Regions from separate parts of the Tepidibacter sp. Z1-5 genome, predicted to be linked through region 2. Evidence: riboswitches for the same ligand, from Rfam matches in the RefSeq annotation. Region 2 holds a riboswitch; each other region holds the start of a gene.

Region 1 (3,290 bases), on a different contig from region 2:
AACTCCTAAATCTAATTTTGGAAATGCTGAAACAATTATATCTCTACTAGTGTCACTTACACTTGATACATCATCAGCTGCAAAAGTTACATCTAAGTTAAACTTTTCCCCATTCTTAGAAGTTCCTAAAACTTTAGCCGTAGGAGAAAAACTATATGCATTTCCTCCTTTTTTATCGCCTAAATCGTATTTAAGTGTTCTTCCATCACTAGATATAGTTAACCCTAAGTATAAATTTTTTAAATTTGAATCCCAAACAACAATAGGATTTCCATCTGTACCTGCACTTAATGTTGCTGTTAAAACAGAATTTTTAGCAACATAACCTTCAGGATTAACACTATAATCTATGGTATATCCTACGGTGTCCAATGTTCTTATATAATTGTCATTTTTGCTATAGTCATCTCCTGGTGGACAACTTTCAGCAGTAGCTTTTCCTGTTGTATTAAAGGTTTCTGTTCCTGTAATAATTTCTTCCTTTATCTTAACCGATAATCCTCTAGTATCTTCTGCAAATACTATTCCTGTAAAATACGGTACATGCAGTTGAACTATTAAAGCAAGTACAGTTAAAATAGATATTCTTTTTTTATTAAAAATCCTCAATTTTAATAAAAGCCTCCTTTCATAATATTTTGTAGGGAACAAAAAAACTGCTCCACGACAAAATCACCTTAATAAAAAATAGGTACTTTTGTCGTAGAGCAGTTAAAGCTTAAACAATAATAGACTGTTGTCTTTAATTGCTATCTACGATATTATTCATATTTTAATTTTTTGTTCCATATGATTTAAATTCAGAAGCTATTTTCGTTTCTTCCAAACCTTATATAAATCATTTGTAATTAAATAATAATAAAAATCCAGATAATTGTCAAGTGATTTTTGTTTTATTTTGTCATTTATTTTATTTTTTTGTCATATCGTGATTTTTTTAATAAAGAAAGAAGCTATTCAAGTTGAACGCTCCTCTTTATTCGAAATATTTAATATACTTTTTCAGTTCTATATTGATTTGAATCTTTAACTATTTCTGTTCCTAAATTTCCTGCATATAAAGCTGTATCATAGGTGCAATCTACTGTTGCCCAATTATTATTTACATATACTTCATTCCATGCATGATATTCTGAAATATCATCTTTATATCCTTTTACTAATTTAGTCGGAACATCTACACTTCTAAGCATTACTGCAAATAAAGAAGCATAATCATAACATATTCCTTTTTTACTTTGTAAAATATCATCTACATTTGGTAAATACGTTTTATCTAAAGATGCATATTTGCCTGAATCATATTGTATATTTTTTACTATATAATCATGAATAATACTAACTTTTTCTTCGTCGTCATTCGTTCCTTCAGTAAGTTTTTTTGCTAATTGTACTGCCGAATTACTCTCATCCCAAGAAATTACTTGATTACTATTTAAATAAACTTCTTTTTCATTTTGTAACTTAACTTCAAAGCGTTCTTGGTTTTTTATTACATATTGTTTTCCTTCTTTTTGTTCACAAATAGCAACCATATATTTACCATTTCCCATTTGTAATGGAAAAGTTTCATCTGATGTTAATAAATCATAGTAATATTTTTGACCATTATGTTCAATCATCATTTTTGTTTTTACATTTGCATTTAATTCATACTTAACTTCAATAATCCCTTGATTAATACTAGATAAATCAAATGGGCTGTTATCAGCGAATATAACGTTTTCTCTTATAAAAAATATAGATATTATATATATTATTGCAAATAGTTTTTTTAACATAAAAAACTCTCCCTTCGATAGCTGGCTACCATCTCATTTCTGAGGAAGGCCCTATAGTTTTGCGTCCTTATCTTTCAATAAGTTTGCCATTTCGAGAAAAAGCTTTATTGATAATAATAAAAGTTTCCTTTGGTAGCTGGCTGCCATTTCATTTCTGAGGAAGGCCCTATAGCTTTGCGTCCTTGTCTTTCAACAAGTTTGCTATTATCAGTAAAACTATCTCTTTAATCTATTGTATTTATACTTATTATATCATATAATACATATATCTAAAAAGACTTTTTATAATGTAAAATAAAATATTACTCCAGAATCAGTATTTTCTACTCCATATTCACTGCCATGAAGTTCTAATATATTTTTTACAATTGATAACCCTAATCCAATTTCTCCTGATTGTCTATGTCTAGACTCTTCAACTCTATAAAATCTATCTACCAAATTCTTCCCAAAGTAAATCTGCTTTTCTGTAATTCTTATCTTTTTCGTATACTAGAATTTTTGAATATAAATCTTTTAATTCTTTAATTTGTTCTTCATTAAATTTTTCTATCTCTTCTCCTAGTAATTTCTCAAACTTTGGAAATTCTTCATCATCTTCAAAATATTTATCCATTATAGATTCAAATTCTTGCCACACTTTATCTTCTTCTGTTTCTAATTTTGCTATCTTTTTATATAAATTTTCAAGTTTTATTAAATCTATAATAATACTATTTTTTTAATTTTTCTTTAGCTTATTTTTTTTATATCAACCTGATTTAGCAAACTCAAAGCATATTTTTTTATACATAGATCCAGAGAAAATGCAGTTGCACTACCAGTTGCTACTGAAAGCTTAAAAGCTTTTAAAATGTCTTTTTCCTCATAATAACTAGCTAAAAAACCAGCTATAAGAGAATCTCCTGCTCCAACAGAATTTTTAACCTCTCCATTTGGAGTTGTAGCTTTATATACACCTTCATCACATATAAGTAATGCTCCATCACCAGCCATTGATATTATTACATTTTGTGCACCCATATTTACAAGCTTTTTTGCATAGTGTATAGTCTCATCTATATTATCTATATTTACATTTAGCACTTCGATAAGTTCATGGATGTTTGGCTTTATTAAAAAAGGTTTGTTCTTCAAAGTATTCAACAACGCTTCACCAGTAGTATCTACAACTACTTTTACATTATTCTCAATACATATATTCTGTATTTGAGCATATATATCTCTTGGAACACTTTTTTGAGCATTACCTGCAAGAACTAATATATCTTCATTACTTAATTTTTTTATTTTATCGAATAAAGAATTTAAATTTTCTTCTGTTATAGTTGGTCCATATCCATTTATTTCTGTTTCTTCATTTGATTTCAACTTAACATTTATCCTTGTATCTTCTTCAACCTTTATAAAATCAGTCTTTACTCCTTCATCTTCTATATAGTTTTTGATAAATTCTCCTGTAAATCCACCTATAAAACCTAGCGCCTTTGTATCTACTCCAAAATTATT
Region 2 (3,290 bases):
CTTCTATAGTTGCAGATTGTTCTTCACTTGAAGCAGCTACTTCTTCTGTGTTTGCTGCTGATTCTTCTGAAATAGACTCTATTTCATCTACTAGATTCACAATATTTTCTGCATTTTTATTTACTTCTAGTATATTTTTGTTTGCTATATCTAATTTATCTTTTGTTAAATCGAATCCTTGTATTATTTCTTTTAAAGAAATTCCTACTTCTTTTACAACTAATTCTCCTTTTTCAGTTTCTTTATTACCTTCTTCCATTGATACAAGAGCTTTTTTAGTATTTTCTTGAGTTTTATTTATTAATTTTTTTATATTATCTGATGATTTAATTGATTCTTCAGCAAGTTTTCTTATTTCATCCGCTACGACTGCAAACCCTCTTCCAGATTCACCGGCTCTAGCAGCTTCAATCGCTGCATTAAGTGCAAGTAAATTTGTTTGATCTGCTATATTATTTATAACTTGTACTATATTTCCTATTTCATCAGATGTTTTTTCAAATTCATTCATTATATTAGATGTATAATTTACACTATCTTTAATTGCATTCATCTGTTTTATCATATTATCCATTTTTTCTCTACCATCTAATGCTAATTCACTTGTATTATCTGCATTATCTACTACATCATTAATTTCATCATTAATTTTTTCTATATTACAAACTACTTCTTTTATATTATTTGAAACTAATGTTGTTGATTTAACTTGTTTTTCTGCTCCATTTGCTACATCTTGAGTTGACATAGCTATTTGCTCTGAAACTGCGGAAGCCTGCTCAGCTGCTGAGAATAGTTGCTGAGAATATGATGATACATTCAGTGCAACATCTTGAATTTTGCTTGTTATATTCCTTAAATTATTTATCATTTTATTAAAGCTATCTGCTAATACTCCCACTTCATCTTTACTTTGAATATTTATATCTTGCGTTAAATCCCCATTTGAAACTTTATCTGCTACTTCAACAAGTGTTTTTAATGGATTTGTTATCTTTTTTATTAATAAAGCTATTATAATTCCTCCAACTATAAAAGAAATAATTGCTATAATTATAGATTTAACCAAGAGCATTTTTAATGCATTATTTATATGTTTCATAGATATACCTATATCTACAGCTCCTATATGTATTCCATCTTTATACAAAGGAACCAATACATCATAAACTTCTTCTCCTTGATAATTATATTTAGATGAATACGCCTTACCTTCAATAGCTGCAGTTTTACTTCCTTCATCATTTAACTCTATTCCTATTCTCTCTTTATTACTATGAGCCACTGCTTTTAAATTTTTATCTATTACAAGAGCATATGCAATATCTTCTTGATTTGCTATTCTTTCAACTTTTTTTTGAATATCCATTGATGATTTTAATTCTTCTATTTTATTGGCTAATATTCCCACTTGAATAAAACCACCATTTTCTAAAGCTACAGCTCCATATTTATAATAATCATCTGAATCCTCACTTTTTCTTATTTCTTCAATTACTTCTTTTTTTTCTCCTCTTATTATAGCTTGTACAGCACTATCTTCTGGATAGCCCTCTCCTACATATTCTTCAAAATTTGAATATAATGTTATTCCTTTTGAATCCTGTATGTTTATCTCTGATACTCCTGTAAGCTCTGCTATTTTGACTAAAAGTTCATTGGATATATTAGGATTTTGACCTATAATTTGACCTACAGTTTTTATTTTATCTGTTAAAAGAGATTCTATCTGATTTAAAGCTAAATTAGTAGTTTCAATTTCATTAGCCATAGCTTCGACTAACTCCATACCCATTTTTTCCGTTTCGTTTATCATTTCTTTTTTTATACTACTTAAAGAAACTCCAGCTAATATTGATATTGTTACTAAAAATACAATCAAAGTCGTTGTTATAATTTTAAATGATATAGAATTATTTCTAAATTTTAATATTTTCTTCATATTTCATCCTCCCAATATTATATCTTTTCTTTTTATGTTTTTAATTAGTACTTGCATTTTATTTTAAAATCAGCACTTCACACCTAAATCACATTATATTTCGACATTTTTTTTAAACACTTTAATGTTTTTAAAATATTAATTATAATTTTTTTAAAAAATTATATTCTTCATTTCTAAAATTCAAAATCAAGCACACTTATTTTGTTAAAAAACAAAAGATGCCTATGATTATAGACACCTTTACTTTAACATTTTTTAATATAATATTTATATTATATGCTTGGGCAAACTGGCAATCATAGGATTTTATAATCCCTTAGACCCATATCTTTGCGTCCTTATCTTTCGATAAGTTTGCTAGTATCGTCATACATTCACTTTTTATTTCATTTCAAAATTACAACTTCACCTTTAAATTGTATCACATTTTGGCATAATTCCCCACGTTTTTTTATTACTTTTAACGTATTTTTAACATTAATTATCTATATTTTTTAAATTATACTATTTTTTTTCAAGCATACCACTTTTTGATAAAAATTTTTTAATTTTTTTAAGTCCATCTATGTCTGAATCCTTTATTTCAGGATTAAAATCATACCAATTATACATCTGTTTTACATCTTCTCTTGAAAGTCCAGTTTCCTGTAAAGTTATCTTAAAGGATTCTTCTAAATTATTCTCTATATACTCAACACTATTTTTTTGAACCTTTAAAAATTTCTCCACAATTTGTGGATGCTCTTTTACTATTTTATCACTCTCTACAACTACAATAGTCCCATCAATTAGATTTTCTCCAGTTGTAACTATTTTAGCTCCACCTTTTATAGCTTTTAAAGCTGCTGGTCCTGCTACCAGTGCTGCATCTAATTGAGAATACCTACCTTCTTAATTTTTTCATACAATATATATAAGTTCATTGTATACAAATGTTTTTAAAACCCTTGTTCCTTTAACCACGCTTCTGCTTCTTGTAAAGTATTAACAATTTTAGGCTCTAAATTATTTTTAGCTTCTTCTAAATGATCTTTTTTTTCTATATGCCCACCTACTACTAAAACCACTTTTACTAAATTATTTTGTGCAAGCCACTCATTATGTTTTTTTATTTCTTCTTCTATTAAAGAAATTTTATAATAAACAGCATTATTGCATATAGCAAAGGGTTCTCCTTTTAATAAAGGTATAACTTTTTCTTCATACAATTTATGAAAAAGCTTAAAATTATCTTTTTGCCATACACCAGAAGGCTTTTCATATACTATATTCCTTTTTGTATCTACCATTACATAACTATGTCCATTCAAAAAATCTAGATAAAATTCTTTTACGTTATTTTCTT
Region 3 (3,290 bases), on a different contig from region 2:
TCTTCAGCGGATGCACTAACCTCTTCTGAAGTTCCTGCTAAGTTTTGTGCAGACTTATTAACTTCCTGCGATGTATTTTGTATATTATTTATAAGTTTTCCAATATCATCAAGCATTTCATTAAATCCTTCTCCAATTTGACCTATTTCATCTTTACTTTTAAAATTACATCTTATTGTAAAGTCACCTTTTTGTATTTTTTTCATATTATCTAAAAGTATCTTTATAGGTTTTGTTAAATTCTTAGAAAACAAAATAGAAGTGATTCCAGCTATCAATAAAGAGATAAATCCTATAATTAATGTATTATCAAATAAAACCTTAGTATCATCTTTAATTTCATCAACATACATAGTTCCAATAACAGTCCATCCTAATTTATCTATTTTAGTAAATAATGCAATTTTATCTTTTGAAAATCCTTTTTCATCTTTAGAATATGGTACGCTCCCCTCATTAGTTTTCTGTATAGCTTCTTCAACTTCTTTTATATCTATACGAGTTCCTATAAGTTCTTTATTTTTATGAGTAATAAGTTTTAAATCTTCATCTACTAAAACAGCATAACCATTTTTCCCAATTTTAAGTTTATTTACTTTAGTTGAAAAATTTTCTAAAGATATATCTACTCCCAATACACCAACCAATTCATTATCATTATAAGTATTATATACAGGTATATAAACAGTTGTAACCATTTTTCCAGTAACTATATCTTTATACGGTTTTTCCCACACTATATCATTCTTACTTAAAGTATTTTTATACCAATCTTTTTCAATAGGGTCATATCCTTCTGGTAGGTCCGCTTGAGGATATAAATACATACTTCTATTTATCGTAGCTAAATAAATACTTTGAACAAATGGATGAGCTTCTTTATAACTTTTAAAAGTTTCCATCATCCACATTTGTGAATCTAGGTTCGATATAACTTGTTGAACATTTGGATCACGAGACATTTGAATAATATTAAATTCATTTTCTTCTATAAAAGTTGCCATATTTTCTTCTATTCGCTTAACTATTTGAAAAGAGTTATCTTTTAAATTCTCTTTTAGAATAGCTGTTGATTTAAAATACGAAGTTATTCCTAATGCACTTAGTGACATGGTTATTAACAAAATAAATACTATAATAAGTTTAGATCCTATTTTATTTTTAAAATTCAACATTTTTTTCATTTAAACACCCTACTCCTTATTCTTATATTCTTTTATATCTTTCCTAAGCTTTATAATTTGAAATAAAAAAACATCTATGATTTCATAGATGCCTATTAATATACAAAATAATTAAGAGTTATAATACCATTCAAAATATATAACTCTAACATATTAATAATTTTGGCAGTCTGTCAATCATAGGATTATCATCCCTTAGACACATAACTTTGCGTCCTTACCTTTCAATAAGTTTGCCATTATCGTAATCTCTTTTAAATTATACAGACCTATACTATGTACGATACTCAATTCCTATTCCACTAATTATTTTACTATAAATTTACATAATACTCAATATTATTTTACATTTTGATCCAAAATAGATTTCTAGCTCAATGTTTAGACGAAAAATCCATATCATATTTACAAAAAAATATCCCATCATGGGATATTTTTAAATTCTGGTTTTCTCTGTTTGAATGTAGTAATTTTTTTAAAACCTATATTTTTTAATATATCGTATGCTATGTCAAAATCTGCACATATATCCTTTGATTTATGAGCATCAGATCCAACAGTTATTATTTGACCACCTAACTCGTTATACCTTTTTAATATGTCTACTTGTGGATGTACACTGTCTAAACCATATCTATACCCCGATGTATTAACTTCTATTCCACAGTCATTATCAATAGCTTTAGTTAATATAGAATCTATTATATCTATATAGTCACTATACAATAACTTTTGATCATCCCTGGTGTATCTACTTATAAAATCTAAATGTCCTAATATGCTGTAATTCTTAAATTTTTCTATACTCTCTAGCATATTCTCAAAATATCTAAGATAAGCATTTTTTAAATCCTTATCTTTAAAAAAATCTCCATTACAAATATCAAGCCTATCTACTGTATGAGTTGATAATATAGTAAAATCAAAAGGATACTTATCAATTAACTTTTCTATATCATCTATTACATGATGTTGAAATCCAATTTCAGCTCCTAACAAAATATCTATTTTATCTTTATATTTATTTTTCATTTCATTGTACATTTTTAAGTATTTATCAAAATCAATCAATTCAATATCATACTCTACATGATCAGTGAAAGCCATTTCATTGAGTCCCATAGAAATTCCTTTTTTTATAACTTCCTCAACAGGAGTATCACAGTCAAAAGAAAACTCTGTGTGCACATGGTAATCACATATATACACTATAATAGCCTCCTTGTATAATGTCATATTAAAAATTTATCTAGAGTAAAAACTCTATTTAAATTAAGTTTCGCTTTATCATTGTTAGTATTTAAAAATTCAAAGTATTTTATTCTAAACAAATAATGTATCAAATGTTTACATTTAATATGTATATAACCTATTAAAAAAATGTAAAAATAGCATTATGTAGTTTCAATAACTACGTGTTGTATTTTTAAATATTTTTTCTTATTATATTTATAGCATTTTTAAGAAAGCATTAGTATTTGTAAGTTATTTATATATAATATCATTTTTCAATCGTTTTTCACTCTAAATGGCATTTTCATTTTTTGTATTTATATATTATCATAAGTACATCAAGTAGTTTTAAAAACCACTTGTGAATATAATTAAATGATATGGAGGTATGTTTAAATGGGAATTTTTAAAAGATTAAACAACATTATAAAAGGAAAAGCAAATAGTGCATTAGATAAAGCAGAAAACCCTATAGAGCTTTTAGATCTTAAGATAAGAGAAATGGAAGAAAGTCTTAATAAGGCTAAATTATCTTCAGCTGAAGTAATAGGAAATGCACACTTAATAAAGAAGCAAATGGATGAAACATTAAAAGAATCTAATGATTTTGATGAAAAAGTCAAGCTTGCAATGAGTAAAAATAATGAAGATTTAGCTAAAAAAGCTTTGCAAAAGAAAATAGAATCCGATAAAAAATATGAGAGTTTAAAAACATCTTATGATGAAGCTAAGATAAAAGCAGATCAATTAAAATCAAAACTTATAAGCTTAGAAGATGAAATTAAAAAGACAAGACATTACAGAGATGAAGCTGCTGCAAGACTTAATAATGCTGAAGCATCTCAAAAGGTAAATGAGATATTAGCAAATATA

What was found. A riboswitch is a leader RNA that binds a small molecule or an ion and turns the genes downstream of it on or off. The one in region 2 is predicted to bind cyclic di-GMP.
Region 1: linked by a shared signal. The riboswitch ahead of WJW32_RS11255 (transglutaminase-like domain-containing protein) and the one ahead of WJW32_RS02320 (methyl-accepting chemotaxis protein) in region 2 are both predicted to bind cyclic di-GMP.
Region 3: linked by a shared signal. The riboswitch ahead of WJW32_RS09640 (methyl-accepting chemotaxis protein) and the one ahead of WJW32_RS02320 (methyl-accepting chemotaxis protein) in region 2 are both predicted to bind cyclic di-GMP.

The regions. Positions count from the first base shown of each region.
Region 1 is NZ_JBBMMD010000046.1:48,362-51,651, forward strand. Features, by position in the region: gene WJW32_RS11250 (MucBP domain-containing protein) at 1-609, opposite strand, end outside; gene WJW32_RS11255 (transglutaminase-like domain-containing protein) at 990-1,781, opposite strand; cyclic di-GMP riboswitch class I at 1,795-1,879, opposite strand; cyclic di-GMP riboswitch class I at 1,910-1,994, opposite strand; gene WJW32_RS11260 (ATP-binding protein) at 2,064-2,222, opposite strand; gene WJW32_RS11265 (hypothetical protein) at 2,212-2,421, opposite strand; gene pfkB (1-phosphofructokinase) at 2,514-3,290, opposite strand, start outside.
Region 2 is NZ_JBBMMD010000009.1:76,222-79,511, forward strand. Features, by position in the region: gene WJW32_RS02320 (methyl-accepting chemotaxis protein) at 1-1,942, opposite strand, end outside; cyclic di-GMP riboswitch class I at 2,226-2,314, opposite strand; gene WJW32_RS02325 (hypothetical protein) at 2,450-2,674, opposite strand; gene WJW32_RS02330 (hypothetical protein) at 2,884-3,290, opposite strand, start outside.
Region 3 is NZ_JBBMMD010000036.1:229,711-233,000, reverse strand. Features, by position in the region: gene WJW32_RS09640 (methyl-accepting chemotaxis protein) at 1-1,184, opposite strand, end outside; cyclic di-GMP riboswitch class I at 1,346-1,432, opposite strand; gene WJW32_RS09635 (histidinol-phosphatase HisJ family protein) at 1,608-2,393, opposite strand; gene WJW32_RS09630 (PspA/IM30 family protein) at 2,814-3,290, shown strand, end outside.